Regions from separate parts of the Rhizobium sp. SJZ105 genome, predicted to be linked through region 3. Evidence: predicted binding sites of a transcription regulator. Region 3 holds the regulator's gene; each other region holds the start of a gene.
What was found. The regulator LexA, encoded in region 3, represses DNA repair genes until DNA is damaged. The targets are predictions, from matches to a motif close to TGTTCNNNNTGTGTTCNG.
Positions count from the first base shown of each region.

Region 1: the regulator LexA is predicted to act here: its motif matches at 3,030-3,047, upstream of FB593_RS21035 (ATP-dependent helicase).
Region 2: the regulator LexA is predicted to act here: its motif matches at 3,632-3,649, upstream of FB593_RS14540 (ATP-dependent helicase).
Region 4: the regulator LexA is predicted to act here: its motif matches at 2,540-2,557, upstream of recA (recombinase RecA).

Region 1 covers NZ_VIUP01000008.1:164,447-171,709, forward strand. The annotation lists gene dinB (DNA polymerase IV) at 1-846, opposite strand, end outside; gene FB593_RS21035 (ATP-dependent helicase) at 870-2,936, opposite strand; gene FB593_RS21040 (prolyl oligopeptidase family serine peptidase) at 3,224-3,961, shown strand; gene FB593_RS21045 (LacI family DNA-binding transcriptional regulator) at 4,172-5,242, shown strand; gene FB593_RS21050 (FAD-dependent oxidoreductase) at 5,248-6,849, shown strand; gene FB593_RS21055 (ABC transporter substrate-binding protein) at 6,899-7,263, shown strand, end outside.
Region 2 covers NZ_VIUP01000003.1:512,687-519,949, forward strand. The annotation lists gene betI (choline-responsive transcriptional repressor BetI) at 1-36, shown strand, start outside; gene FB593_RS14535 (glycosyltransferase family 25 protein) at 200-1,012, opposite strand; gene FB593_RS14540 (ATP-dependent helicase) at 1,116-3,590, opposite strand; gene FB593_RS14545 (carboxymuconolactone decarboxylase family protein) at 3,693-4,103, opposite strand; gene FB593_RS14550 (efflux RND transporter periplasmic adaptor subunit) at 4,329-5,495, shown strand; gene FB593_RS14555 (efflux RND transporter permease subunit) at 5,492-7,263, shown strand, end outside.
Region 3 covers NZ_VIUP01000001.1:522,950-530,212, reverse strand. The annotation lists gene FB593_RS02685 (ComEC/Rec2 family competence protein) at 1-1,946, shown strand, start outside; gene FB593_RS02680 (glutathione S-transferase family protein) at 1,963-2,646, opposite strand; gene lexA (transcriptional repressor LexA) at 3,087-3,809, opposite strand; gene FB593_RS02670 (VOC family protein) at 4,021-4,902, shown strand; gene kdsA (3-deoxy-8-phosphooctulonate synthase) at 4,902-5,747, shown strand; gene eno (phosphopyruvate hydratase) at 5,895-7,169, shown strand.
Region 4 covers NZ_VIUP01000001.1:45,103-52,365, reverse strand. The annotation lists gene alaS (alanine--tRNA ligase) at 1-1,158, opposite strand, end outside; gene recA (recombinase RecA) at 1,390-2,481, opposite strand; gene FB593_RS00320 (carbohydrate kinase family protein) at 2,728-3,669, shown strand; gene FB593_RS00315 (pseudouridine-5'-phosphate glycosidase) at 3,701-4,624, shown strand; gene FB593_RS00310 (OmpA family protein) at 4,827-7,055, opposite strand.

The sequences.
Region 1 (7,263 bases), on a different contig from region 3:
GTCGTGGGCCTCGCAATAACGCCAGACTTTCTGAGCCAAAGGGCCAAGCTCCGCCTTCGCTAAGTCGAGATCGTCGATATCCTCGACGAATGTGTCCTCGGCGCCGACAGATTTGCGGATGCGATCGGGCTTGACCTGCCGTTCATCGATGCCGCGGGCGATGTTGTAGAAATAAGGGCCAGACTTCCCGAAATGCTGTTGCAGAAAACCGAGTGATTTCGACTTGAGATCGAGCCCTGTTTCGATGCCGTGCCGTTTCATCCGCTCGGCCGTGGCGGGTCCTACGCCATGAAATTTCTTGACGGCCAGGGCTTCAACAAAGCCAGGCCCATTCTTCGGCGTGATGACGGCTTGGCCATTCGGTTTGTTCAGGTCGCTTGCCATCTTCGCCAGAAACTTGTTGTAGGAGATGCCGGCAGATGCATTGAGGCTGGTGACAGCCTTGATCTTTGCGCGGATCTCCAGCGCAATTTCGGTGGCGATCTCCATGCCTTTCAGGTTTTCGGTCACATCGAGATAGGCTTCGTCGAGCGATAGCGGCTCGATCAGAGGGGTATATTCGGCAAATATCTCGCGTATCTGTTGCGACACCTGCCGGTATACCTCGAAGCGTGGCGGTACGAAGATCAGATCCGGGCATTTCCGTTTGGCAGTGACGGACGGCATGGCGGAATGGACGCCGAAGGTTCTCGCCTCGTAACTTGCCGCAGCCACCACGCCTCGTGCAGCCGATCCGCCGACGGCGACGGGCAGGCCGCGAAGTGCGGGATTGTCGCGTTGCTCCACCGATGCATAAAAGGCATCCATGTCGATATGGATGATCTTTCGAACAGCCGTGTTATCCATCGTTCCAGCCTGTACGATCTTCCCTATTTCCACATCGCCCGCATCCGCGCGCCTACATCGATGCGGATCTGCTGCGCGCTGCGCTCGGAGGCCGCGGCCGAAACCAGCGGCCAGGTGGCTGTTTCAAAGAACTGCAGCAAAGTTGCCGGTATGAAGCGGGTTCTAGCGGCATAGACATGCCGGTCGCCCTGCGCGTTCTGGCCATGGGTGAAGAACCGTTGCGGGGTTATCAGTGACAGACTGTCCTTGGCGCGAGTCATGGCGACATAGAGCAGCCGGCGTTCCTCCTCTACTTCATGCGTGGAGCCGACGCCCAGATCGGAGGGTATGCAGCCATCGACAACGTTCAGGATAAAGACGGAGCGCCATTCCTGGCCTTTTGCCGAATGAATGGTTGAAAGCGTCAGGTAATCCTCATCGAGCAGCGGCACGCCTGCCTGATCGCTGGTGGCATCCGGCGGATCGAGCGTCAGTTCGGTGAGGAAGCGTTCGCGGGAAGGATAGCCGCCGGCAATCTGCTCGAGTTGCAGCAAATCGGCCTTCCGCGTCGCGGCATCCTCATGGATGCGTTCGAGGTGGGGCTCGTACCAGAGCCGCGCCTGCTCGATATCTGATGGCCAGCCGCCGTGCGATTTTCGCATGTTCGCCAGCAACTGCACGAAGGATACCCAGTCCTCACCGGTTTTGGGTGGCGGCGGAATTTCGGCAAGGGCGAGCAAAGGTTCGGGATCTGCCGCAATCGTATCGAGAATATTGCCGGCTTTCTTCGGCCCGATACCCGGCAGCATCTGAAGTAGCCTGAAACCGGCGACGCGGTCGCGCGGGTTTTGCGCGAAACGCAATACCGCCAGCATGTCCTTTACATGGGCACTGTCGAGAAACTTCAGGCCGCCAAATTTGACGAAGGGAATGTTGCGGCGTGTAAGTTCAACTTCAAGCGGCCCGCTATGACTGGAGGTGCGAAACAGCACGGCCTGTTGCTTCAGCGTCATGCCGGTCTCACGATTGGCCAGCACCTGGTCGATAATGAAGTTCGCCTGCTCGGTTTCGCTTTTTACTGTCACGAGCTTCGGCCGCTCGAGTGACTGTCGTTCGGTCCAGAGGTTTTTGGTGAATCGCTCACGGGCAAGGTCGATGACACCATTGGCGGCAGCCAGTATCGGCTGTGTCGAGCGATAGTTGCGATCAAGGGTGATAATATCGGCGGCCGGGCTGAAAGATGCCGGAAAATCAAGGATATTGCGCACCGTTGCTGCCCGGAAGGAATAGATCGACTGGGCATCGTCACCCACGACGGTCAATCCGCGACCGCCCGGTTTCAGTGCCATCAGCACCGCGGCCTGCAGCCGGTTGGTATCCTGATATTCGTCGACCATCACGTGGTCGAAACGATTGCCGATATCGCCTGCAAGGTCGGGATCGCTGACCATCTGGGCCCAGTAGAGCAGAAGATCGTCGTAATCGAGAACGTTCTGGGCCTGCTTGGCCTCCACATAGGCGGCGAATAATTGCTTGAGCTCTTCTTCCCAGCTGGACACCCATGGATAGTGCTGGCGCAGGATTTCTTTCAGTGGCGTTTGTGAATTGACGGCGCGCGAATAGATCGCAAGGCAGGTGCCCTTTGTCGGAAAACGGCTCTCGGTCTTGGAGAAACCCAGCTCGTGTCGGGCAAGGTTCATCAGATCAGCGCTGTCTTCACGGTCGTGGATCGTGAAATCCACGTCCAGTCCAATCTGTTCCGCATAGATTCGCAAGAGGCGCGCGCCGATCCCGTGAAACGTGCCGGACCAGGCCATCGCATCCGTGAGGGCTCCGGCGTTAGCGCCGATGACCTGCTTGCAGATACGCTCGACACGACGCGACATTTCGGAAGCGGCACGCCGTGAAAACGTCATCAGCAGGATGCGGCGAGGATCGGCGCCATTGACGATCAGATGCGCCACCCGGTGCGCCAGCGTATTGGTCTTGCCGGAACCGGCACCGGCGATGATCAGCAACGGTCCAGCCGTGTGTCCGCCTGAAGGCCCAACGCCATGTTCTACGGCCTTGCGTTGCTGCTCGTTCAGTTTGTCCAGATAGGCAACCGCCATGCCTGCATCCCTGATATTTGCCTATCCGCACGACGACGGCATTTTTCAAAAGCACTCTTGTTGCAATGATTAGCAAAAACTCAAACAGCAGGCCAGAACAAATAATGAACGCATGTCTCTGCCCTCCAGACTGCGGTGGACAAACCTGGCTGATCGATATTCGCAGCCTCAATCGGGTTCCGCATGGCGTGTTGACCGGCATGCTTTTCAAACCACTGAACCAACCCGGCGGCTGATGAGTTCACCAGTCGCGTCTTGGAAGACGTGTTTGTTGGGAGGACAAAAGCATGAAGCATCTGAAACTATGCCTGATCGCTGTTGCGGCACTGGCCACATCGACATTTGCCTTTGCCGAGCAGAAGGCCATGAGGTCTGACGCCACGATCGCGTCGGATATCAATTATCTGCTTTATACGCCCAAAGACTATGCCGGTTCGGACAAAACCTATCCTCTCGTGGTATGGCTGCATGGCGGCGATCAGGGCGGGAGCGACGTCGAAAAGCTGCGCCGCAGCGGCCTGCCAAAATTGATCGAAGGGGGCCGTGATTTTCCTTTCATGGTGTTTTCGCCGCAAAATCCGAGCGAGGAACTACTTTATCCGATCGAACGTGTCGCAAGCGTGCTGGCTTCCGTTGTGGCGGATCATCGGGTGGACCGCAGCCGTATCTATCTGATCGGATATAGCCGGGGAGGGTTCGGCGCCTGGTCAATGGCCGAGCAGTTTCCACAAACTTTTGCTGCGGTCGTCCCAATTGCCGGTGGCGGCATCCGCCATTACCTCAACCGCACCAATGAAAAGACAGCCTTCTGGGCCTTTCACGGCTCAAGGGACGAGGTGATTCCTTTGTCCGATACTGTTGTCCTCGTCCAGCGTCTCCAGGAACTGAAACGCAACGTGCGGCTGACGGTTTTTGAAGATACGAACCATGAAGAGGTGGAGGCAAAAGTGCTCGGCGATGAGGCGATGTGGACCTGGCTTCTCCAGCAAAAGCTTGCAGACGCAAAGACGCCTTCGGCACCCTGAACCCGCAGCGGGTACCGTTTACCGCTGGTATGGAAGCCCATAACCCAGCTCGGCCGTCATAAGGCCGGGCTGGCCGCCTGATAAGCCTTCGTCAAAACATCTCTCCGCAAGCGTGTCTTTCGCCTCTTGACACAGAGTAGGGAAGTCGTGCTAATACGCATTAACTGCTAATACGTATTAGCAGCCAACGAGTGTCGGGGAGGGCATTGCGTGACCAGCCATAAACGCCTTACTCAGAACGATATTGCGAAGCTTGCCGGCGTCAGTCAGGCAACAGTATCGCTTGTTCTGAACGGCGCGCCGACCGCGATCGCCCGTATCCCGGCAGAAACACGCGAACGCGTACAGGCGGTCATTCGCAAGACGGGTTATGTCGCGGACCCGATCGCGCGCCGCATGGCCAAGGGGCTTAACCGCATCCTCGGCGTCTTCACCTACGAGCCTGCTTTTCCAAGCGCACAGGCGGACTTCTTCACGCCGTTCCTGTTGGGCATCGAGGAAGAGGCGCAACAGCAGGCGTACGATCTTCTGCTGCTGACCAGTGCCGGCGTCGGCAACAACCGCAAGATTTTTTCCGAGGGCAACAGGCTCCGGATCGCCGATGGCTGCTTGGTCCTGGGCCGTGAATTCGACCGCAAGGAGCTTACCCGGCTGGTCTCGGAAGATTATCCATTCGTGGCGATCGGCCGACGCGACGATGCTGGCGGGCCCGTGCCCTATGTTGGCGGCGACTATGGCGCGGGCACACGGCAGCTTGTTGAAGATGCCATGATGCTCGGGCATTCCAAACTCGCCTATATCGGCCCTGCGGGTCCGGCGGAATCGATTGCCGACCGCTGGCGAGGTTTCAGTGATGCGCTCGGTACGGCGGCGACGCTTGCCTTGCACATAAAGGCGGTAAACCGGCCTGCCGAAAAGATCCTCGACGCGATCATCGAAAGCGGCGCGACGGTGGCATTTTTCATAGAACTGGCGGATGCGGTGCGCGTCGAGACTTTGGCACGGGAGCGCGGAATTGGGGTGCCCGACGTGTTTTCGATGGTCGTGATCGGCAGCCATATTCGTGCCGGCCGCAGCCCGGTGCGTTTCACATCCTATGAAATTCCCCGTGAAGAGATGGGCCGGCAGGCGACTGCAATGCTGGTGAACCGCATCGAGACCGGCAGCCCGGGAAGTCAAATTCTACTCAAGTGCCAACCCGTCAAGGGTGAAACATTGGGGCCGGCTCCAGTGGCCTCCCCAGATAAGTCCCCAGTCAACAAAACGGATGAGACGACGTGAAAGAGATGCAAGCAGACATTCTTGTGGTCGGTGGTGGCCTTGGCGGCGTGGCGGCGGCGCTCGGTGCCGCACGCGCCGGAAAGCGCGTGATCATGACCGAGGAATATGACTGGATCGGCGGTCAGTTGACCAGCCAGGCCGTTCCATCGGACGAACATAGCTGGGTCGAGCAGTTTGGCATCACCCGCTCTTATCGCGCGCTGCGCAACGGCGTGCGCCAATATTACCGCGACCATTATCCGTTGACGGAAGGCGCCCGCTCCTGGAGTGACCTCAATCCCGGTGGCGGCTGGGTCAGCCGCATCTGCGCCGAGCCGCGCGTCAGCCTTGCGGTGATGGAAAGCATGCTTATGCCCTATATCGGCGCCGACCGGCTGACGGTGCTCAAGCCCTATCGGCCGGTTGCTGCCGATGTGGACGGCGATAGGGTCCGCGCGGTCACCGTGCGCCATCGCGACAGCGGAGCGGAGATCGTCATTTCCGCCGACTACATTCTTGATGCCACCGAGCTTGGCGATCTGTTGCCGATGACGGGCACGGAATATGCCAAGGGGTTCGAGGCGCAATCGGACACGGGGGAGCCCAGCGCGCCGGCCAGCGCCCAGCCTGACAATGTGCAGGCCGTGTCGATCTGCTTTGCAATCGATCATGTCGACGGCGATCAGACGATCGACAAGCCTGATAATTACGACTACTGGCGCAAGTACCAGCCGCATTTCTGGGGTGGGCCGATGCTCGGTTTCACCGCGCCGCATCCGCGCACGCTGGAACACACGACCCGCTCCTTCACGCCCAATCCGGACGACGATCCGCTGCTGGTCGATGCCGACCAGCGCAAGGGCGGTGGCGATGAAAACCTCTGGATTTTCCGTCGCATCGCGGCACGCAAGAACTTTGCGCCAGGTTTTTATAAATCCGACATCTGCCTCGTGAACTGGCCGATGATCGACTATATGGACGGCACCATCATCGATGTGTCGGAAGAAGAAAAGGCGCGGCATCTGAAGGCGGCGGCCGATCTTTCCTATTCGGTGTTTTATTGGTTGCAGACAGAAGCGCCGCGCCTTGATGGCGGACAGGGTTTTCGCGGCCTGCGCCTCAGAGGCGATATTACCGGCACCGAACACGGCCTTGCCATGGCGCCCTATATCCGGGAAAGCCGCCGCATCAAGCCGGTCACGCGCATCGTCGAACAGGATCTTTCCTACACGGTTCGCAGTGACAGGGGGGCTGTCCGCTATCGCGACAGCATCGGCATCGGCATGTACCGCATCGATCTGCACCCATCGACCGGTGGCGACAACTATATCGATGTGCCTTCCTGCCCGTTCGAGATTCCGCTTGGCGCACTCATACCCGAGCGCGTGAAGAACATTATTCCGGCGGGCAAGAACATCGGCACGACGCATATCACCAATGGCTGCTACCGCCTGCATCCAGTCGAATGGAATATCGGCGAAGTGGCTGGAATGCTGGCGGCCTATTGCCTGGAAAAAGGTCTCACACCGCATCAGGTGCAGGAAGACGATGACCATCTTCATGCCTTCCAGACGGCGCTAACCCGCGAAGGTATTGAAATACGCTGGCCGGATATCGCGGCCTATTAGGACGGCGGACTGTCGTTCGATCGAACCCATCTTTGGAGGAGGACTGGGAATGAATAGTCATTGGAAAATGCAAACCACGGCCTGCGCGCTGGCCCTTATCGGCTCGTTTGCGCTGGCAGGGGCAGCGGCGGCACAGGATGCGGTCAAGCTGCGCATGACGATCTGGAGTGCCAACGAGGCGCATCTAAAGCTGTTCAACGACATCGCAGCCGGCTTCAAAAAGGACCATCCGAATGTCAGCGTGACCTATGAGTCCCTGCCTTTCGACACCTATACCACTGCGCTCACGACCCAGATTGCGGGCGGCAATGCGCCTGATATGGCCTGGATTTTCGAGACCTCGGCCTATGATTTCGTCAAATCAGGCGCGCTCTATCCGCTCACCGACACGCTGAAGGCCGCACAGGGTTACAA
Region 2 (7,263 bases), on a different contig from region 3:
CACAGGTTACCGCAGGCAAAAGCTGACAATCCGTAGGGAACCAGTACGCGCGCTTCGCATTATTCCACCATGAAGAAAACGACGCGCAAACCCTTGAACCGGATGACGATTTTCGTCATTTCGATTTTCACTCTCGCAGCTGTGATCGCGGCGGTCTATCTGGTTGGGTTCACGCCCGGCGAAGTGTAAGCCAGCGCAGTCAATTGCCGGTGGGAACGGTCTTGCCCTTGCGGCGCTCCAGCGCAACGGTCAGCTTGGCAACGGCAAACCGGAGGCTGCGCATGAGGAAACGGCTGGTTTCCAGAAAAGTGCGGTAGGGCAGCACGGTGAAGTAGCGCCAGCGGGGCAGACGGTATATCCGCAGATTGTTCTGGATCTGGCTTTCCCCGTCCGCATCCTGCGTGGCGCAGAGTGGGTAAATGAAGGCTGCCTTCAGGCCGGCGAGATATTCCAGGTCGAAGGCAATATCGTAGGCAAGCCGCATGGGGATCAGCTTCGAGATCCATTTGCCGGCACGGCGGTTGACGAGATATGCGCCCGAACCCTTTTCCCGCGTCAACGCAATTGCGAGTGAGCGTCCGCTAACGAGCTTGCGGAACGGAAACTTGCGACCGTTGCTGACCGTGGTCAGCCGAAGCAGATCCCAGTCGCTCCCGTTCACTATCGCCTCGTCGATCGCTTCCAGGAAATCCTTTTCGAAGACGACATCGTCTTCAAGAATGAGCGCGATATCGGCATCGCTGCCCATGAACCTGTTGGCACAGGCGACATGGCTGAGATAGCAGCCGATTTCCGGCGGCGAGGTGCGGCGGCCATGCATGAGCATGTAGGAAAGCTCGCTGAATTCCGGGATAGGATAATTCAGTTCACGGCCATTGACGCCCGGGACCCGCTCTGCCTTCAGCCCGATGGCGTCGAGGCGTGCGTTCATGTCCTCGAGGCGCTTGGTGGCGCTGTCCATATTGATCAGGAAAACGGCAAGCTTGCGCCCGCTTTTCGGTAAAATATGCAAAGCAGTCCTCGCCCGGTTTCTGCACCCTGTTGCAACTCCTTTATTGCAACGGCGTGACGGGGGCTATGGAAAAAACTGCATTCGCACACTCATAGTTGTCGAATCAAACCTTTTCCACAAATCCATCCAGCACACGCTTTTGTCCGGCGCGGTCAAAATCGATGGTCAGTTTGTTACCCTCGATGGCGGAGATGTTGCCATTGCCGAATTTGATATGGAAAACGCGGTCTCCGACCACGAATTTCGACGGTGTGTCGGCAACCGATTTGGCCACCAGTTCGCCGTCGATCGTGCGGGCGCGGGGGCCGCTTTCGCCATAACCAATCCTCTCGACCGCATGGCCGGAGCGTGTGCCCCAGTTATCGCGGGTCGCGTCGGACTTGTTGGCCTGGGCACGTTTCCAGCCGGGGGTGGAGTAGTTGTTGGCGAAGGGCTCCGCCTTGTCGAAACGGGACTGGCCATAACCGCCGCGTCCGCCGTAACCACCGTAATTGCTGTCGGATGCCGCGACATCCACGTGCGCTGGCGGCAGTTCATCGAGAAAACGCGAGGGCAGGGTGGATTGCCACAGACCATGGATACGCCGGTTCGATACGAACCAGATATGGCATAGCTTCTTGGCGCGGGTGATGCCGACGTAGGCTAGACGACGTTCTTCCTCCAGACCGGAGCGGCCGCCTTCGTCCAGCGCCCGCTGGTGCGGGAACAGACCTTCTTCCCAACCGGGAAGGAAAACGGTGTCGAATTCCAGCCCCTTGGCGGAATGCAGCGTCATGATGGAGACGGCATCGAGATTTTCGTTCTGCTCGGCATCCATGACGAGCGCGACATGCTCGAGGAAACCGCGGAGGCTCTCGAAGGCCTCCATCGAGCGGATGAGTTCCTTCAGGTTTTCCAGCCGACCGGGCGCTTCCGCCGTCTTGTCGGCCTGCCACATGGCAGTATAGCCGCTTTCGTCCAGGATCTGCTCGGCAAGCGTGGTGTGTTCGGTGTTTTCCAGAAGCCCCTGCCAGCGGCGGAAATCCTGCACCACGTCGAACAGCGCCTTGCGCGCCTTCGGTTTCAGCTCGTCGGTCTCGATGATGTCGGTCGCTGCCGCCAGCATCGGAATGTCGCGGGCGCGGGCGTAATCATGCAGATTGCGGATGGTCGTGTCGCCTAGGCCGCGCTTGGGGGTGTTGACGATGCGCTCGAAGGCCAGATCGTCGGCCGGCTGGCAGACAAGGCGGAAATAGGCCATGGCATCGCGGATTTCGAGACGCTCGTAGAAGCGCGGACCGCCGATGACGCGGTAATTGAGGCCAAGCGTGACGAAACGGTCTTCGAACTCGCGCATCTGGAAGGAGGCGCGAACGAGAATGGCCATGTCGTTCAGCTTGTGGTTCTTGCGCTGAAGCTGCTCGATTTCTTCACCGACGGCGCGGGCTTCCTCTTCGGAATCCCAGGCCGCATGCACCACGACCTTCTCATCGTCGGGGCTGCTGCGCTCGGTGAACAGGGTCTTGCCGAGACGCCCTTCATTATGGGCGATCAGATGGCCGGCGGTGCCTAGAATATGCTCGGTGGAGCGGTAGTTACGCTCCAGCTTGATGACCTTGGCACCGGGAAAATCCTTGTCGAAGCGCAGGATGTTGTCCACTTCGGCGCCGCGCCAGCCATAGATCGACTGGTCATCGTCGCCGACGCAGCAGACGTTTTGCGGCTCGCCTTTGGGGCGCTGGGCAAGAAGCCTGAGCCACATATATTGCGCCGTATTGGTGTCCTGATACTCGTCCACCAGAATGTAGCGGAATTTCTGGTGGTACTCCTTCAGAATATCGGGATTGCGGCGGAAGATGCTGATGGGGTGCAGCAGAAGATCGCCGAAATCGCAGGCGTTCAGCGTTTTCAGTCGGTTCTGATAGGCCGTGTAAAGTTCGCGGCCCTTGCCATTGGCAAAGGCACGGGAATCGCCCTCGGGAATATCCGGCGGTGTCAGTCCCTTGTTCTTCCAGCCGTCAATCATGCCGGCGAATTGTTTGGCCGGCCAGCGCTTGTCATCAAGACCTTCGGCCTGGATAAGCTGTTTGATCAGCCGCACCACATCGTCGGTGTCGAGAATGGTGAAATCAGACTTCAGGCCGATGAGTTCGGCATGGCGACGCAAGAGCTTGACACCGATGGAGTGGAAGGTGCCGAGCCAGGGCATGCCCTCAACCGCGCCGCCGACCAGAACGCCAATACGTTCCTTCATCTCGCGGGCGGCCTTGTTGGTGAAGGTCACGGCCAGAATCTGGCTGGGATAGGCGCGTCCGGTCGCCAGAATATGGGCGATGCGGGTGGTCAGAACGCGGGTCTTGCCGGTGCCGGCGCCCGCAAGCACCAGAACAGCGCCGTCCAGTGTCTCCACGGCCTCGCGCTGCTCCGGGTTGAGGCCGGAAAGATAGTCGGGCGTGGGCCGGGCCTGATCGCGTGCCGCCATGGCGCGCGCGGCAATGCCAAGCCCGCCGGCGTTGCCTGCATCGGCATTGTTCGTCGCCTTGCGCGGCGCCTCAGGTTCTTCGTCGAAGAACGGCATATCGTCAAAACTGTTGCTCATGCGGCCCAATGTAGTGATTCGGGATATAAAGGCTAGAACCGTGTTCTGCTTTTATTCCGGTATCATCCGTCAAAACGCCTATTCCAAGACGTTTTTTTCGTCTCAGGCCCGCCTGTCGGCATCAAAAGCCGCGTCCACCGGCAATTGCAGCGCCACGGCCAGTTGGTTGGTCTTGGCGGCAAGGGCGATGACGCGCATGAGATCGGCATGCTGTTCGCCCGTCATGCCCTTGGCTTTTGCAGCCGCGGTATGGGAGTGGGCGCAGTAGGAGCAGCCATTGGTGACGGAAACGGCGATATAAAGCATTTCCTTCACCAGCGGATCGAGCGCTGAAGGTGTGGCCATCACCGCCTTGACCTCGGCCCAGGTCTTTTCCAGAAGATCGGGGTCGAAGGCGAGGTAGAGCCACATATTGTTGATGAAATCCGATTTCCGCGTTGTGCGGATATCGTCGAACACAGCCTTGACGCGCGGGTTGGCTTCGGCATTTTCGGCTTTCGTTACGGTGCTCATGCATTCCTCCGGTCATGGCTATTTCAGCTGCAGATTACCGGATTGGTGAATGTTTGCGACAGAAATGGCCGTCAGTGCGCTTTCGACGACAATTCATCACAAATTACAATTATGTAAGGAACGGATTTGTGCGTTGCCTTCGTTAACGCATGCGGGAATACTTCTACCGTTCCGAAAAGCTCTTTTCGGGGCGGGTTTATGCTGTGCGGATAATCGGAGAATTGTATGCGGGTGTGGAAACAGGTGGGTGTCTGTCTTGCTGTGGCGGGAGCAGGACTCTGTCTTTGGGGGTTTTATTCACCCGAAGCGCGGAATCTGCTCGCGGGTATCGGCATCGGCAAAACACCTGTTGGCGCGGTCGAGGTTGCCGCATCCGGTGCCAGAACACCCGGTTCGTCATCCGGACAGAATGCCGGCGCCGCACGCCGCGATGGCAATGCGACCCTGGTGGCGATGGCTCCGGTCAAGCAGGGCACGGTCAATGACAGGCTGAACGCCATCGGCAGTGGCGAGGCCATCCAGTCGGTTGTCGTCATGCCGCAGACATCAGGCACGCTTTCGGAAATCCGCATTTCATCCGGCGCCCGCGTCGTAAAGGGGCAGGTGCTCGCGCGGCTCGATGACGAGGAGCAGGTGATCGAGCGGGACAAGGCGCAGGTTGCTCTACGCAGCGCCGTCGAAAAATCGAGTTCCTACAGTAACCTGAAATCCGTATCCCGCCTTGATGTGCTGGATGCGCAGATTGCCGAGGAAGCCGCCAAGCTTGCACTGAGCACCGCCGAGCTGAACCTCAGGCGCCGCGACATCGTCGCACCGATTGAGGGTGTTGTCGGGATCGTGGCCGCCAATATCGGTGACAATGTCACCACGCAATCAACGATCGTCGGCATTGATGACCGTTCTCAAATTCTGGTCAATTTCTGGGCGCCGGAACGGTTCGTAACTGCAATTACCGTCGGAATGCCTGTAGAGGCCACCTCGATTTCACGCCCCGGCGAGACGTTCAAAGGTGAGGTCGAGGCCGTCGACAACCGTGTCGACGCCGCAAGCCGTACCATCCGCATCCGGGCACGGTTTGCTAACGACAAGGATGAGCTTCGGGCCGGTATGTCCTTCGGCGTCACCATGCGTTTTGCCGGAGAGACCTATGCATCCGTCGATCCGCTGGCCGTGCAGTGGGATGCCGAAGGTTCCTATGTCTGGCGCGTGACCGACAATAAATCGGCCAAGGTGCGGGTGCAGATCGTGCAGCGTAACCCCGACGCCGTTCTCGTGAAAGCGGAACTGGCGGAAGGCGATCAGGTCGTGACCGAAGGATTGCAGCGGGTGCGGGAGGGTGGTGCCGTCCGTGTCGCAAGCCAGCCGAAGCCCGAGGAGGTTGCCAGCCAATGACGACTCAGTCGCCTTCGGGTCAGGATTCCAAGCTCGCCTTCACCGCACTGTTCGTTCGCCGGCCCATTCTGGCAGCGGTTCTCAATACGTTGCTTGTGGTTGCCGGCCTTGCCGCGCTGGTTGGCGTTGAGGTGCGCGAGTTGCCGGATGTGGACCGGCCGTCCATCAGCGTCAGGACGACTTATGAAGGTGCGGCGCCCGAAACCATCGATCAGGAAGTGACGCAGACCATCGAGGGGGCTGTTGCGCGCGTCAGCGGCGTCAAATCCATCTCCTCCAATTCGCAATTCGGCACCAGCCGCGTAACGATGGAATTCGGCGACAATGTCGATATGGCCGTCGCCGCAAACGATGTGCGCGATGCCATTGGCCGCGTAACCAACCAGTTGCCTGATGATGCTGACGAGCCGCAGATCATCAAGGCGGATTCCGACAGCCAGCCGATCATGCGTCTTGCCGTCACTTCGTCCACGCTCAGCATGGAAGATCTGACCAAGCTGGTGGATGACGAGGTCATCGACCGCCTTGCCGCCGTCGACGGCGTGGCGGATGTGGAGCTTTACGGCGATCAGGAAAAAGTCTTCCGCGTCGATCTCAATCAGGCCGCACTTGCCAGCCGTGGTCTGACGGTGACGGATATTTCGACCGCGCTGGCCAGTGCCGCGCTGGATGTGCCGGCGGGATCGCTGAAAAGTTCGACGCAGGACATCGTCGTGCGCGCGACCGCGAGCCTCACGAAGCCTGAGGATTTTTCCAACCTTCTGATCAAGGACAATATCCGCCTGCGCGATGTGGCAACCGTGATGCTGGGTGCGGATGACGAATCCACCTCGCTGCGGTCCAATGGTGTGCAGGGCGTGGGTCTGGGCGTCATCCGGCAGGCGCAGTCCAATACGCTCAATATCTCCACCGGCGTGAAGGCTGCCGTCGAGGCCATGTCGGCCAACCTGCCGCAGGGTACGCGCATCGTGGTGACCAGTGACGACGCCGTCTTCATCGAAGGCGCGTTGCACGAGGTGGAACTGGCGCTTGGTCTTTCCGCGCTGATCGTGGTTGTGGTGCTCTACCTGTTCCTGCGTGACTGGCGGGCAACCCTCATTCCGGCGATCACCATGCCGGTGGCTTTGATCGGCACGATCATCGCCATCTACATGGTCGGATTCTCGATTAACATCCTTACGCTGCTCGCCATCGTTCTGGCGACGGGTCTGGTGGTCGATGATGCGATCGTGGTGCTGGAAAATATCGTACGCCGCCGTGCGGAGGGCATGGGGCCGCGCGCTGCCGCTGTTCTCGGCACGCAGGAAGTGTTCTTCGCGGTGATTGCGACGACGGCGACACTTGCCGCAGTGTTCATTCCGCTCTCCTTCCTTCCGGGCCAGCTGGGTGGCCTTTTCCGTGAATTCGGTTTCGTTCTCGCCTTCGCTGTCGGTCTTTCCTCCATCGTGGCCCTGACGCTTTGTCCGATGCTCGCTTCGCGGATGCTGAAAGACGGATTGAAGGAACCCACGGGACCGCTGGCGTGGTTCGGCAATGTCTTTGCCTCCACCTACAAGAAGACGCTTTCCGCCTGCCTCAACAACCCGCTCATCGTCATCATCGTTGCGCTCGTCTTTTCGGGCCTGTCTTGGATTGCCTTCGGCATGATCCAGAACGAACTGACGCCGCGCGAGGACCGCGCCTCGGTGATGATGCGTGTGACGGCGCCGCAGGGTGTCAGCCTCGACTATACGCGCGACCAGTTGCAGCGGATCGAAGAAAATCTCCA
Region 3 (7,263 bases):
CAACAGCGGACCCGACATTGTCGCGTCCGCCGCAGAGGATATCGGTGCTTTCGCGTGGCGGAGGCGAGCCGATCGCACTCGGAGCAACCCTTCGCGGCAAGGTCCGCCTCTCGCCGCCGTCCGGCCCGGCCTTGCCGGGACTGAACGACTTCGCCTTCACGTCCTATTTCAGAGGCATAGGCGCGACCGGTTTCTTTTATAAATCACCGGATGCGCTTGTATCACCCGTTGGTGACGCAAGGCCTGACAAGGGTTGGTTGGAATGGGCCGATATGCGGCTTTACGGCCTTCGCAGCGCAATTGCCGAACGCATCCGCACCACCATCGGCGGTGATGCCGGAGCCTTCGCCGCCTCCATCATCACCGATGAGAGACAGGCTATATCGGCGGAGACGATGGAGGCGTTGCGGCTCTCCGGCCTTGCCCATATCGTTGCCATATCCGGGCTCAACATGGCACTGGCCTCCGGCATATTCTTTGTTGGCCTGAGACTGGCTTTCAGCTTGTTTCCCGCCTTTGCGCAGCGCTGGCCGGTCAAGAAGATCGCGGCTTTCGCGGCACTGCTGATGACGCTTGCCTATTATCTGATTTCCGGTTTTGCCGTTTCCGCCGAGCGTGCCTGGCTGATGATGTCTGTGATGCTGATCGCGGTCCTTTTCGATCAGCCATCACTCAGCCTCAGAAACGTTGCCATTTCCGCCCTGATCATTCTGGCTTTCTCGCCCTCGGAAATCATGGGTCCGAGTTTTCAGATGTCATTTGCCGCCACTATAGCGCTTGTGTCCGCCTATGCCTTCTGGAGCCGTTGGCGTACGGATCGCGAACGGCTGTTCATCGGGCGCAAGCCCGCATGGCTGAAGGTGGCGGAAATGATGGGCGCGGTCATTGGCGGCGTTATCACGACGTCGCTGATCGGGGGCCTTTCGACGGCGATCTATTCAGCCGAACATTTTCACCGTGTCACCACCTATGGACTGTTCGCCAATCTGGCTGCGATGCCGCTCATGTCGCTGATCGTCATGCCATTCGCTCTTATCGCAATGCTGCTGATGCCCTTCGGGCTCGACGCGCCGTTCCTGAAGATCATGGGTTATGGCATGGCACTCGTCATCGAGGTTGCAAACGAGGTGGCCTCCTGGGGCGGCAGCGCAGCGACTGGGCGTCCGCATGGCTGGTTTGTCGGTTTGGCTTCGGTGGGTTTCCTGCTGCTGACATTGCTGCGCAGCCGGCTTGCGCTTCTTGGCATCCCGTTTCTGCTCTTCGCCTTCGGCGTGTCGGCAGTTACGGCCTATCGTGATCTACCGGATCTATTGATTCACGAGGACGGCGAATTGGTGGCACTCGTGGAGGACGGCAAGGTCTCAACCACAAAAGCCCGTCCGCAGGGCTTCGTTTACGGCCAGTGGCAAAGGGCGCTGCTGCTGCCGGAAAAAACCGTGCCGCCAGATTTTATAAATGGTGAGAGCATGGCAAATACTGCTGGTTCTGACTCGAGATCGAAACTGTCGCCCGAAGACATGGCTGTGGTGGTACGCGAGATGACGGCGGCGCTCAAAGACGCCAAAGTTGGCGTCTTCACCTGCAGGAAAGACATATGGTGCGTAGCGAGCGCCGCAAGCGGAGAGTGGATCGTCGTTCTGGACGATGGCCGCTTCGCCGGAAAAGCCTGCGATATTGCCGATATCGTCGTTGTTTCCCGCAGAACCTCTTTTTCGCAGTGCCGCTCGGGTGCACTCCTGCTCAGCCGTGACATCTTGCGGCGTCTCGGTTCTGTGGAAATAGATTTTGCTAACAAGAGGGAGGAGGGTGTGGCGAGCGGGCTGCGCGCCGCAATCGCCGGAACGGACAGGCCCTGGAGCCAGCACCGTTATTACGACTGGAAAAGCGGACGTTTCGACCGTGATCTGCCGCAGCCCATCATCCGGCTGCTGGCGGCGTCGCAATGACAGCCGCCAGCATGGATCATCGGGCCTTGGCGCGCAAATCTTCAGTCAATTCGCCGATCTCGCCAACTTCCTCTTCATGACCAGCGTCGCGCCAGCTCTCCTTCAAACCGGCCTCGTACCATTCTTGCATGGCAGGCAGGGCGAGCAGCCGGTCGCAATAGGCTTTCGCTGCTGGCGAAAGATCCGCGCTGCCATAGGTCTGGAAACGGAATGCAACCGGGCAGAAGAAAGCATCGACCGCCGTGAACTTTTGACCGGCGAGATATGGCCCGCCGAATTTTGTGAGACCCTCGCTCCACAACGCATCGATCCGCTTTATATCGGCTTTAAGCCCGGCATCGCCGCCCCTGGGTTTGACCCGAATGCCCACCGACATGGGATAGAGATTGCGCAGCGAGGAAAAGCCGGCATGCATCTCACTTGCGGCCGAACGCGACCAGGCCCTCGCATGCTTGTCGCTTGCCCAGACACCCTGGTGTCTTTCGGCAAGATATTCGACGATCGAAAGCGTTTCCCAAACCGTCATACCCTCGTCGACCAGGCAGGGCACCTTGCCCGTCGGCGAAAAGGAGGAGAAGGAGACGCCTTCGCCGAACGGAATGAGCTTTTCATCAAAGGCGATACCGAGCGTGCGCATCAATACCCACGGCCGCAGCGACCATGAAGAATAGTTCTTGTTGGCTATATAAAGATCGTACATCGCGTATCTCCCGGATATGACGCGTATTTCTACACCTGCCAAGCGTTCACGGAATATCGAAAATTATCCATGGCTCCCATAAACGCCGTTGATGAATGGTGATGTGGGGTCACTGAGAGCGCGGCTTGCGATAAGTCACCCTTTGGTGACTACTAAAATCTGACTGCGCAACACGACAGAACAACGTCGCTAAAAAACAGCGGATGGGATCGCTTCGACAATTACAGCGAGCAGCCCATTCGCCACCACGCCTGTAGCGAAACCGAAGCATCTTTATGGAGCAGGAACTTAGTTTGGAAAGGGCAACGCGCATAGGCTGAATGGCGCATATCCTCGTGCACCCGCTAAAGCACGCCACGTTTGGAAACAGCCAAACCATATATAGGCGCCATCTTCACGATGACGCCTAATGTAAAGTGAGCACGTTCGGTTCGATAAGATCAATGGTAGCGGCGGATCAGCCCCACCAGCTTGCCCTGAATTTTCACCCGGTCGGGCCCGAAAATACGGGTCTCATAGGCTGGGTTTGCCGCCTCGAGCGCAATGGAGGCACCCTTGCGGCGGAAGCGCTTCAGCGTGGCTTCCTCGTCATCCACCAGAGCCACAACGATGTCCCCGGGATTGGCGGTGTTGCCGTTGCGGATGATGACTGTGTCGCCGTCGAAAATGCCGGCCTCGATCATCGAATCACCCTTGACCTCAAGAGCGTAATGTTCGCCCGTGCCAAGCATGTCTACTGGCACGGCCACATCATGGGTGTTGTTCTGGATGGCGGAAATCGGCACGCCCGCAGCGATGCGGCCCATGACCGGCACGGTGACAGCCCCGCCCAGATCGTTGGCCGGCGTCTTGGGGGCAGGGGCCGGTTCCGGCGTCTTGGGCTTGCCAAGGCTGCCTTCGATAATGCTCGGCGAAAAGCCGCGCTGCGGCCTTGCACCCGGCGTATAAGCCTCGGGCAGCTTGATGACTTCCAGCGCCCGAGCTCTATTCGGTAGCCGACGAATGAACCCGCGCTCTTCGAGAGCGGTTATCAGGCGGTGGATGCCGGATTTCGAAGCAAGATCGAGTGCGTCCTTCATTTCATCGAAGGAGGGCGGCACGCCGGACTCTTTCATTCGTTCATGAATGAAGAGAAGCAATTCCTGCTGTTTGCGCGTGAGCATGAGGAAAACACCCTTTAGAATCGTAGTGGAAGTCGCGAAACAAATACAGAACGAACACTATATGTTCCATATGTGTTCTGCAATCCCCTAAAATTTCGTGAAGGTGCCATCCGTTGCTGTGATGATTTGCCTCATAGCACGCAATTGTGCTTTTGTGCGGTCAAACCCGTCCCGGCATGCTCCGAGCGGAAGGCCAGCAGGATACATTTTCATGACGAAACCCTATAGCGTCGACCATCTCGTTTTGCCCGTGGAAGTCATAGGCGTCGCCGTGAAGCGCCTCGTCAGTCTTGGCTTTACGGTTGCGCCGGAGGCTCTGCATCCTTTCGGCACCCAAAATGCCTGCGTATTTTTCGCCGATGGCACCTATCTGGAGCCGCTCGCAATTGCTGATCCGGCTAAATATAATGCCTCAATAGAGAGGGGTGATGTATTCACCGGCAGGGATGTGGCCTTCCGGCAACGGGACGGGCAGGAGGGTTTTTCGGCTCTTGTTGCCAAGACTGAAGACGCCTTGGTTGACCATGAGCGGTTTCGGGCAGCCGGCCTTTCGGCGGGCGATGTTTTCGAGTTTTCGCGGCCTGTTCGGATGCCGGATGGCTCGCAAGGCGAGGCGGCGTTCCGGCTGGCTTTTGCGGCAAGCGGGGCGGCCGCGGATTTCTTTTTGTTCAGTTGTCAACGGCTTCAAGCCCTTCCGGGCGATCGCACCATGCTGGAGCGCCACGCCAATGGTGTCACCGGCCTCAGTGAAATCGTCCTGTTTACCGGCGGCGATGCGAAGGTGGCGGGCCTGATCGAGACGGTGTTTGGCTGTGAAGGCAAATGGTCTCCGGGCGGTGATATGGTTTTCGCGACCGGCAATGCCAGCATCAGATTGACCGGAAAACCGCCTTTCGGCGGGCAGACCCTGAATGCTCAGGATGGCAACGAAGGCGGATTGCGCGGCGCGGGCATCGTCTTTTCTTCACACGATCTTGCCGTGACAGAGGCGGTGCTTGCTGCTAATGGCGTGTCCTGCGCAAAAGCGGACGGCCGTCTGGTGGTGCCCGCGGCACCCGGTCAGGGCGTTGCCTTCGCCTTCGAGGAAAAATGATGAGCGTTACGAACAATCTTAAAGTCACTGCCGGCGACGGCGCCAGCAAGGTTTCCTTCTCGAATACCGAGCGGTTTTCGCTGATTGCCGGTCCGTGCCAGATGGAAAGCCGCGAACATGCCTTCATGATCGCTGGCGTCCTGAAGGAGCTTTGCGACAAGCTGGGAATAGGGCTTGTCTACAAGTCCTCTTTCGACAAGGCGAACCGCACTTCGCTTTCCGGAAAACGCGGCATCGGCCTGGATAACGCGATGCAGGTTTTTGCCGATCTCAAGAAGGAATTCGGTTTTCCTGTTCTGACCGACATCCACACGGAAGAGCAATGCGCCGTCGTTTCCGAGGTGGTGGACGTTCTGCAGATTCCGGCGTTCCTCAGCCGCCAGACCGATCTTCTCGTTGCTGCCGCCAAGACCGGCCGCGTCATCAACGTCAAGAAAGGCCAGTTTCTGGCGCCCTGGGACATGAAGAACGTGCTTGCCAAGCTCAATGAGAGCGGCAATCCGAATGTGATGTTGTGCGAGCGCGGCGCGTCCTTCGGTTACAACACGCTGGTTTCCGACATGCGCTCGTTGCCGATCATGGCAGCGCTCGGCGCACCTGTCGTTTTCGATGCCACCCATTCGGTGCAGCAGCCGGGCGGGCAGGGCGGCTCCACAGGTGGCCAGCGCGAATTCGTCGAGACGTTGGCGCGTGCGGCCGTTGCGGTTGGCGTGGCCGGCCTCTTCATCGAGACCCATGAGGATCCGGACAATGCGCCGTCAGACGGCCCTAACATGGTCCACCTGAAGGACATGCCGAAACTGCTCGAAAAGCTTCTGGCTTTCGACGCGATTACGAAAGCCTGATCGGCTGACCGTGACGGCGGGCACTTTTGTGCCAATCGATTTTAATGGCGGGCGGGCCGTTTCCGCTGCCCACCGTCATTGTAATTTCTTCGCCATCGTCTAAGACAGGCGACGGAAAATATCTGTTCCATTCCCAAGGGAGAGACCATGACTGCCATTACCGATATCATCGCGCGCGAAATTCTCGACAGCCGCGGCAATCCGACCGTTGAAGTCGACGTTTATCTCGAAGACGGCTCCATGGGCCGTGCCGCCGTTCCCTCCGGCGCCTCCACCGGCGCGCATGAGGCGGTTGAGCTGCGCGATGGCGGCAAGCGTTATCTCGGCAAGGGCGTGGAAAAGGCGGTCGAAGCCGTCAATACAGAAATCTTCGACGCGATTGGCGGTTTCGACGCTGAAAACCAGATCCAGATCGATCAGATGATGATCGCGCTCGACGGCACGCCGAACAAGTCGCGCATCGGCGCCAACGCCATCCTCGGCGTGTCGCTCGCCGTTGCGAAGGCTGCCGCTGAAGCCTCCGGCCTGCCGCTTTACCGTTATGTCGGCGGCCCGAACGCGCATCTGCTGCCGGTTCCGATGATGAACATCATCAACGGCGGCGCGCATGCCGATAACCCCATCGACTTCCAGGAATTCATGATCCTGCCGGTCGGTGCAGAAAACATTCGCGAAGCCGTGCGCATGGGCTCCGAAGTCTTCCATACGCTGAAAAAAGAACTGTCCGCACAGGGCCACAACACCAATGTCGGCGATGAGGGCGGTTTTGCACCGGGTCTCGAAAGCGCGCCGGCAGCACTCGATTTCATCATGAAGTCGATCGAAAAGGCTGGCTACCGTCCAGGCGACGACATGTTCATCGGTCTCGACTGTGCGGCGACCGAATTCTTCAAGAACGGCAATTACGTTTATGAAGGCGAAGGCAAGACCCGTTCGCCGATCGAGCAGGCCGAATACCTGGCCGAACTCGTCGCGAAATATCCAATCATCTCCGTTGAAGACGGCATGGCTGAAGACGACTGGGATGGCTGGAAGGCGCTGACCGATCTCATTGGCAACAAGTGCCAGCTGGTGGGCGACGATCTTTTCGTCACCAACTCCGCCCGCCTTCGCGACGGTATCAAGATGGGTGTCGCCAACTCCATCCTCGTCAAGGTCAACCAGATCGGTTCGCTTTCCGAGACGCTGGACGCAGTCGAAACGGCGCACAAGGCAGGTTACACCGCCGTCATGTCGCACCGTTCGGGCGAAACGGAAGATTCCACCATCGCCGATCTCGCGGTCGCAACCAACTGCGGTCAGATCAAGACCGGCTCGCTTGCCCGTTCCGACCGGCTCGCAAAGTACAACCAGCTTATCCGCATTGAAGAAATGCTGGGCCCGCAGGCTGCTTACGCCGGCCGTTCGATCCTGCGCGGATAATCCGCGTTCGGGTTTCGCGATATGGCCCGCCGCCTGGCGGGCCAGTCTCAGGGATGGGCGGTTTATCCGCACTGCTCACTCCCGAGTTGATCCG
Region 4 (7,263 bases), 480 kb from region 3:
TTCGCCGTCCAGCATGTCGCCCTTGTGCAGGGTCGAAGTCGCGTCGGACAGCAGCGACAGTCCGCGTTCCAGCGTCTTGCGGAAACGGGTTTCCTCAAGCTTCAGCGTCTCGGAGATCAGCGCCTCGGCGCGAACCAGTTCCGGATAGGCCCGGCCCATCTGCTGTATCAGCGCCGGCAGCAGCTTGTAGATCAGCGGCTCGCGCGAACCGAGAAGCTCGGCATGGCGCATGGCGCGGCGCATGATGCGGCGCAGAACGTAACCACGGCCCTCATTCGACGGCAGGACGCCATCGGCGATCAGGAAAGCGGAGGAGCGCAGATGATCAGCAATGACGCGGTGGCTGGCGCGCTTCTCGCCCTCTGCCGGAACGCCGGTCGCTTCGACAGAGGCCGAAATCAGCGCCCGGAACAGATCGGTGTCGTAATTGTCGTGTTTGCCCTGCAACAACGCCGAAATGCGCTCGAGACCCATGCCGGTGTCGATAGACGGGCGCGGCAGATCGATGCGCTCTTCCTTCGTCAGCTGCTCATATTGCATGAAGACGAGGTTCCAGATCTCGATGAAACGGTCGCCATCCTCTTCCGGCGAGCCGGGCGGTCCGCCCCAGATATGATCGCCGTGGTCATAGAAGATTTCCGAGCAGGGACCGCACGGACCGGTATCGCCCATGGCCCAGAAATTATCGCTGGTCGGAATACGGATGATGCGATCGTCAGAGAAACCGGCGATCTTCTTCCAGAGATTAAAAGCCTCGTCGTCGGTGTGATAGACCGTGACCAGCAGACGGTTGCGATCGATGCCGAATTCCTTGGTGATCAGGTTCCAGGCATGGGTAATCGCCTCTTCCTTGAAATAGTCGCCAAAGGAGAAATTGCCGAGCATTTCGAAGAACGTATGGTGACGGGCCGTATAACCGACATTGTCGAGGTCGTTATGCTTGCCACCGGCGCGCACGCATTTCTGCGCCGAGGCGGCGGTGGAATAAGGACGGCTTTCGAGACCTGTGAAGACGTTCTTGAACTGCACCATGCCAGCATTGGTGAACATCAGCGTCGGATCGTTGCGCGGCACCAGCGGGCTGGAGGGCACAATCTCGTGTCCGTTCTTCTTGAAGTAGTCGAGAAAGGTCGACCGAATTTCATTCACACCGCTCATGCCCACACACCGCTCACAGCTGGAGTCCATCACCGCCATCCCGAATGATGGCTATCTTGCAAAATCAAAGGCTTTTATCGTCCGCATCCTGCCCTGTCCAGCCATGGAGGCGCACCAAGGCGTCTAGGCAAAGAAAAAGGGCCACGCGAGGAAAATCGCACGACCCTTTTGATCCATACCGGCTCATCCCGGCAAAGCCACCGGACGCGAACGCCCGGACCTCCGAATGCATCAGCCCTCGTCGGGACCGTCATCGCTTTCGCCGGCTTCCGGGCCGCCATTCTGCAGGAACCGATCGGCGATCAGACCGGCGTTCTGGCGCAGCGCCAGTTCGATCTCGCTTGCCATTTCCGGATTGTCGCGCAGGAAGGTCTTGGCATTTTCACGCCCCTGCCCCAAACGCTGGCTGTTATAGGAGAACCATGCACCGGATTTCTCGACGATACCGGCTTTCACGCCGAGATCGACAAGCTCGCCGGTCTTGGAAACGCCTTCGCCATACATGATGTCGAATTCCACCTGCTTGAAAGGCGGTGCCATCTTGTTCTTGACGACCTTGACGCGGGTCTGGTTGCCGACAACCTCTTCACGCTCCTTGACGGCGCCGATACGGCGAATGTCGAGACGCACCGAGGCGTAGAATTTAAGCGCATTACCGCCCGTCGTCGTTTCCGGCGAACCGAACATGACGCCGATCTTCATGCGGATCTGGTTGATGAAGATCACCATGCACTTCGACTTGGAGATCGAGGCGGTCAGCTTGCGCAGCGCCTGGCTCATCAGACGTGCCTGAAGGCCTGGCAGGCTGTCGCCCATCTCGCCTTCGATTTCGGCACGCGGCGTCAGCGCCGCAACCGAGTCCACCACCAGAATGTCGACGGCACCGGAGCGCACCAGCGTATCGGTGATTTCAAGCGCCTGCTCGCCCGTATCCGGCTGCGAGATCAGAAGGTTCTGCAAATCCACACCGAGCTTGCGGGCATAGACCGGATCGAGCGCGTGCTCGGCATCCACGAAGGCGCAGATGCCGCCCTTTTTCTGGGCTTCCGCGATCGTCTGCAACGCAAGCGTCGTCTTACCGGAGCTTTCCGGGCCGTAAATCTCAACGATACGCCCCTTCGGCAAACCGCCGATACCGAGCGCTATATCCAGGCTGAGAGAACCCGTCGAAATGGTCTCTACTTCAACCACGTTTTCATTGGAACCGAGCTTCATGATCGATCCCTTGCCGAACGACCGTTCGATCTGGGAGAGCGCCGCTTCCAGTGCCTTGCTTTTATCCACCGATTTATCCTCTACGAGACGCAAAGAATTTTGTGCCATCCGATCCACCTTTAGGTTATTGAAGCCGCACAGGCAATGAAGCAGTATGGAAATAGGATGTACTCTATTTGTTCTCATATCGCAAGGCGCAGCCAGCATATTGAAAACAAATAGCGATAAGTCGTTTGTTCTGCTTTCGTTTTTCCGTGTCCGGCCTATCGCTGCTGACCGGATGTGAAGGGGAACAAACAGAAGATTGGGACGAATCGTCCACCTTTTCCATCCGCGAAAGAGGGAAACACAAGCGTGAAGAAAATACTCGTTCTGGGCGGCGCGCATATAGACAGGCGCGGCATGATCGAGACTGAAACGGCGCCCGGCGCCAGCAATCCTGGCTCATGGATGGAAGAGGCTGGCGGCGGCGGTTTCAATGCGGCGCGCAATCTTTCGCGGCTCGGCTTTGCCGTCCGTATCATCGCACCGCGCGGCGGCGACGTGACCGGCGAAGCGGTGGCGGAGGCAGCAAGGCAGGCGGGCGTGGAAGATACGCCCTTCGTTTTCCTCGATCGCCGCACGCCAAGCTACACCGCCATTCTGGAGCGCGACGGCAATCTTGTCATCGCACTTGCGGATATGGACCTTTACAAGCTGTTTTCGCCGCGCCGCCTCAAAGTTCGCGCGGTGCGTGAAGCGATTACCGCGAGCGACCTTCTGCTTTGCGATGCCAATCTGCCGGAGGATACGTTGAAGGCGCTCGGTCTCATTGCCCGCGCCTGCCAAAAGCCGCTTGCTGCCATCGCCATTTCGCCCGCCAAGGCGGTGAAGCTGAAGGACATGCTCGCCAATATCGACATTCTCTTCATGAACGAGGCAGAGGCGCGCGCGCTGACGGGACAGACGGCAGACAATGTTCGCGACTGGCCGGGCATTCTCCGCAGGGCAGGCCTTGCCGGCGGCGTCATCACCCGTGGCGCAAGCGAAGTGGTAGCCTTCAACGCGACGCAAACCGCAAGCCTCCACCCACCCATCATCCGCGAGGTGAAAGACGTAACCGGGGCCGGAGACGCCATGGCGTCCGGTTATCTCGCGGCGATTGCGGAGGGCAAAACCATCACTGAGGCCCTGCGACTGGGTGCCGCGGCGGCCGCCATCACCGTGCAATCGCCTTTCGCCACCGCCCAAGACCTGTCAAAAGACAGTGTCGAGACCATGTTGGGGCTTGTCCCCAAGGCCGAAATGCTGGCATGAACCCGTTTTTTTATAGTCTGGAACAAACAGAATGACCCGCCCCATCTCCCCGCTCCTGCCCATCGTCTATTCGCAAGAGGTTGCCGCTGCCAAACAGCGCGGCGCGCCGATCGTCGCGCTGGAATCGACCATCATCACCCACGGCATGCCCTATCCCGGCAATATCGAGATGGCTGAAGGCGTCGAACAGATCATCCGCGATCAGGGAGCCGTTCCGGCAACCATCGCCGTCATTCACGGCACGCTGCATATCGGCCTCGAGAAGGAGCAGCTCGAAGCGCTTGCCCAGACCACCGACGCCATGAAGGTCTCGCGCGCAGATATTGCCTTTGCGATTGCCGAGCGCCGCACCGGTGCCACGACAGTGGCAGCCACCATGATTGCCGCTGCCCGCGCCGGCATCCGCGTTTTCGCCACCGGCGGCATCGGCGGTGTACACAAGGGCGCGGAGGAGACCTTCGATATTTCCGCCGATCTGACCGAGCTTGCCAAAACCGGCGTGATCGTCGTCTGCGCCGGCGCCAAGGCCATTCTCGACATCCCGAAGACGCTGGAAGTTCTCGAAACCAACGGCGTGCCTGTCGTGACTTTCGGTTCGGAAGAGTTCCCGGCTTTCTGGTCGCGTTCTTCGGGCCTTCCCAGCCCGCTGTCGCTCAACAGCCCTGCAGCCATCGCCAATTTCCAGACGACCCGCGAACAGCTCGGCATCGATGGCGGTATGCTGATTGCCAATCCCGTGCCGGAAGAGGACGAAATTCCGCGCGAGGAGATGGAAATCTACATCAATCGCGCCATTTCCCACGCCGAGCGCGAGGACATCACCGGCAAGGCCGTCACGCCCTTCCTGCTCGGCGATATCTTCCGCCTGACCGACGGCCGCAGCCTCGCGACCAATATCGCGCTGGTACGCAACAATGCCCAGCTCGCAGCAGAGATTGCTGTGGCGCTTAACTAAGCGTTAGAGGCTGGATTATCCTCAAATTTGAGGATGATGGCAGGGTGAGAAGCATCCCAGTCATGCCGGATTTGATCACGCCGGACCCCGGATCTGGTCCGGAGTTACGGATAATGTGTCGGCCTGGGAACTTTGCTACCAATAAAAAAGCCCGGAAAGCTTTGCGCTTTCCGGGCTTTCATTTTTCAGTTCCTGAACCTTATCAGTTCTGGGCGACCGGTCTTACCAGCGGTGTCACGCGGCGGATGGTGACGCGGCGGTTCTGCTGTTCCGGGCCGAGTGTCTGAACCTTCAGGTAACGCTCGCCGTAGCCTTGCGTCGCCAGGTTTTCCGGCGGAATGCCGTAAACATCGGTCAGGACATTGGCGACGGAAGCGGCACGCTCGTCGGAAAGAACAAGGTTGCTTTCATCCGAACCAACGGCGTCGGTGTGGCCTTCGATCAGGAAGGTTTCCGCCGGGTTTTTTGCCAGCGCCTTGTTGATCGCATCCGCTACCTTCCGCAGCGAACGGGCCTGCGCCATCGGAATGTCAGCGCTTCCAGTGGCAAATGTGATCGTATCGAGGTCGATACGGCGCACCTTGTCGCGGATACGGGCCGAATAACGCACTTCATCCAGCGAGTAGACACGCTCCACCGGCTCGACCGGCGGCTGCTCCAGGAAGCGGTAGTAATCGCGGTCCGGATCGCTCGACGTGTCGATGATGTAGTCACGAACCGGAATGCGCAGACGCATCGGCGGCAGGTCGAGGCCGGGATCGCGATAGACATATTCACGGTCCGGTTCGTCCATCAGTTCCGGTGCATAGAACAGAACATATTCCCGGCCACGGTCATCGATGCGCGAACGCTGGATGACGTCGCCATAGCGGTTGCGGATCGTCACCACCTGCGTGCCGTCGCGACGCTCGACGGTCTCGCGGACACGTCCGCCGGGTAGGCGCTCGTAATAGGGCTCGCCGCCATCGCGGATGAAGCGCTGATTGTCGTCGCCGCGCACAACCACGCGGTCACCGAATTGCAGGATGATCGGCGCATCGCGATCCTGATCGCGCCGGCCACCTTCGCGCGGCTGCCATTCCCGCGCACCTTCCGGCCGGTCATATTGCGGACGGCGGTCGACACGCTCACCCTGCTGAGAGGTAATCGCCTCCATCTTCACGGGCGGCGGAGCCTTGCCTCCGGCAGCACCGGCGCGCTGCGCTTCGGCGTCGGAAGTCGGCACCTTCACGTCACCGGCCTGCTCACGCTCGCGGCGGCGTTGCTCGCGTGCCTGGTTGTTACCGGAGCGCTCCACTTCCTTGTCGCTGTCGAGAACGGCGGCACCCTTGTCGACGGGCAGAATGACGGTGTCGGCAGTCTTGGACGGGTCCTTGGCGATAGCCTTGGCCTTGTCCAGTTCCTGCTTCGTCGTCGGAGGCGCTTCCGTCTGCGGAATGGCGACCTGATTAGGAACGGCTTCGCCGGCAGGCGCCTGTCCTGTCGTGGCGCCGCTTGGCGGCGGAGGTGTCGGAGTACCCGGCAGCGGCGCTGCAGGCTCCGTCTTGCCCTGGCCTTCTACCGGCTGCTTTTCAGAAGGCTGCTGGCCGGGCGCAGGATTGGGCTGAGCTTCCGGAGCCGGTGGCCGTGCCGGTGTCGGCGCTTCCGTTGGAACAGGAGCCTCCTTTACAGCTGGCTCAGGAGCCGCTGGCTTTTTCTCCGGAACGGCCTTTTCGGCGGGTTCCGATTTCGGTTCCGGTGCTGGAGCGGGCGCCTTTTCCTCTACCGGCTTTTTCTCGGCGGCGGGCTCGCGCTGTTTCGCCGGCTGCTCGGTATTTTCAGGGCGTGCGGCTGGCTGTTCGGCCGCCGGCTCCGGCTTGCGCGGACGTGCGGGGCGTTGCTCGCCCTCGCCTGCCGGCTGCTCGGCTCTAGCCGGTTTGCGCGGCCGTTCCTGCGGCTGCTGCTCGGCGGGTGCAGGTGCGGCTTCGGGCTCAGGCTGCGGGCGCTGCTTGCGGGCGGGTGGCTGTTCAGCTGGCGCCGGTTCCGGTTGGGCTTCGCGCTGCTGCTGCTGCCGTTTCGGTTCTGGCTGAGGCTCGCGTTGCGGCTCGGGCTGAGCTTCACGCTTGGGTTCAGGACGCGGTTCGGCCGGTGCGGCTTCAGCCTTCGGCTGTTCGCGCTGCGGTTCCGGAGCCTGCTCCTGCTTTTTCGGCTCTGGCTCTGGCTTCGGCTGCGCCTCTTCTGCTTGCTGGCGTTGCTTGCGCAGCAGCTCTTCCGGGTTCTGCTCCTCCGCCTGCGGCTGCGCCTGCGCCAATATCACCGGGGCCTGTGCCTGGGGCATTTGCGTTTGCGTCCGTGCGGCGCCGGCATAACCGGCGGCGGCCGGCTCCACCGCGATCGCCAGCGACATGAGGGGGAAAACCACCCCCGTCAGCAATGTGTTCTTCTTCAGCATCGGTGCTTCCTCATCTGCCAATCGTTGTACGCCGCTTATGCCGCGACATTGTGAATCCGGCCGCGCGTGCAGGCGCTGGTCAACGCCTTGCATACGCTTCGGTTCCCATGATGACCAAAGCGTTCTGTACCGGAAATGAACAGATCAAGGCCATTTCGTGAAAGCTCCGCGACGAAAAAGAGGGCGCTAATATTGCAGTTGCATTTTT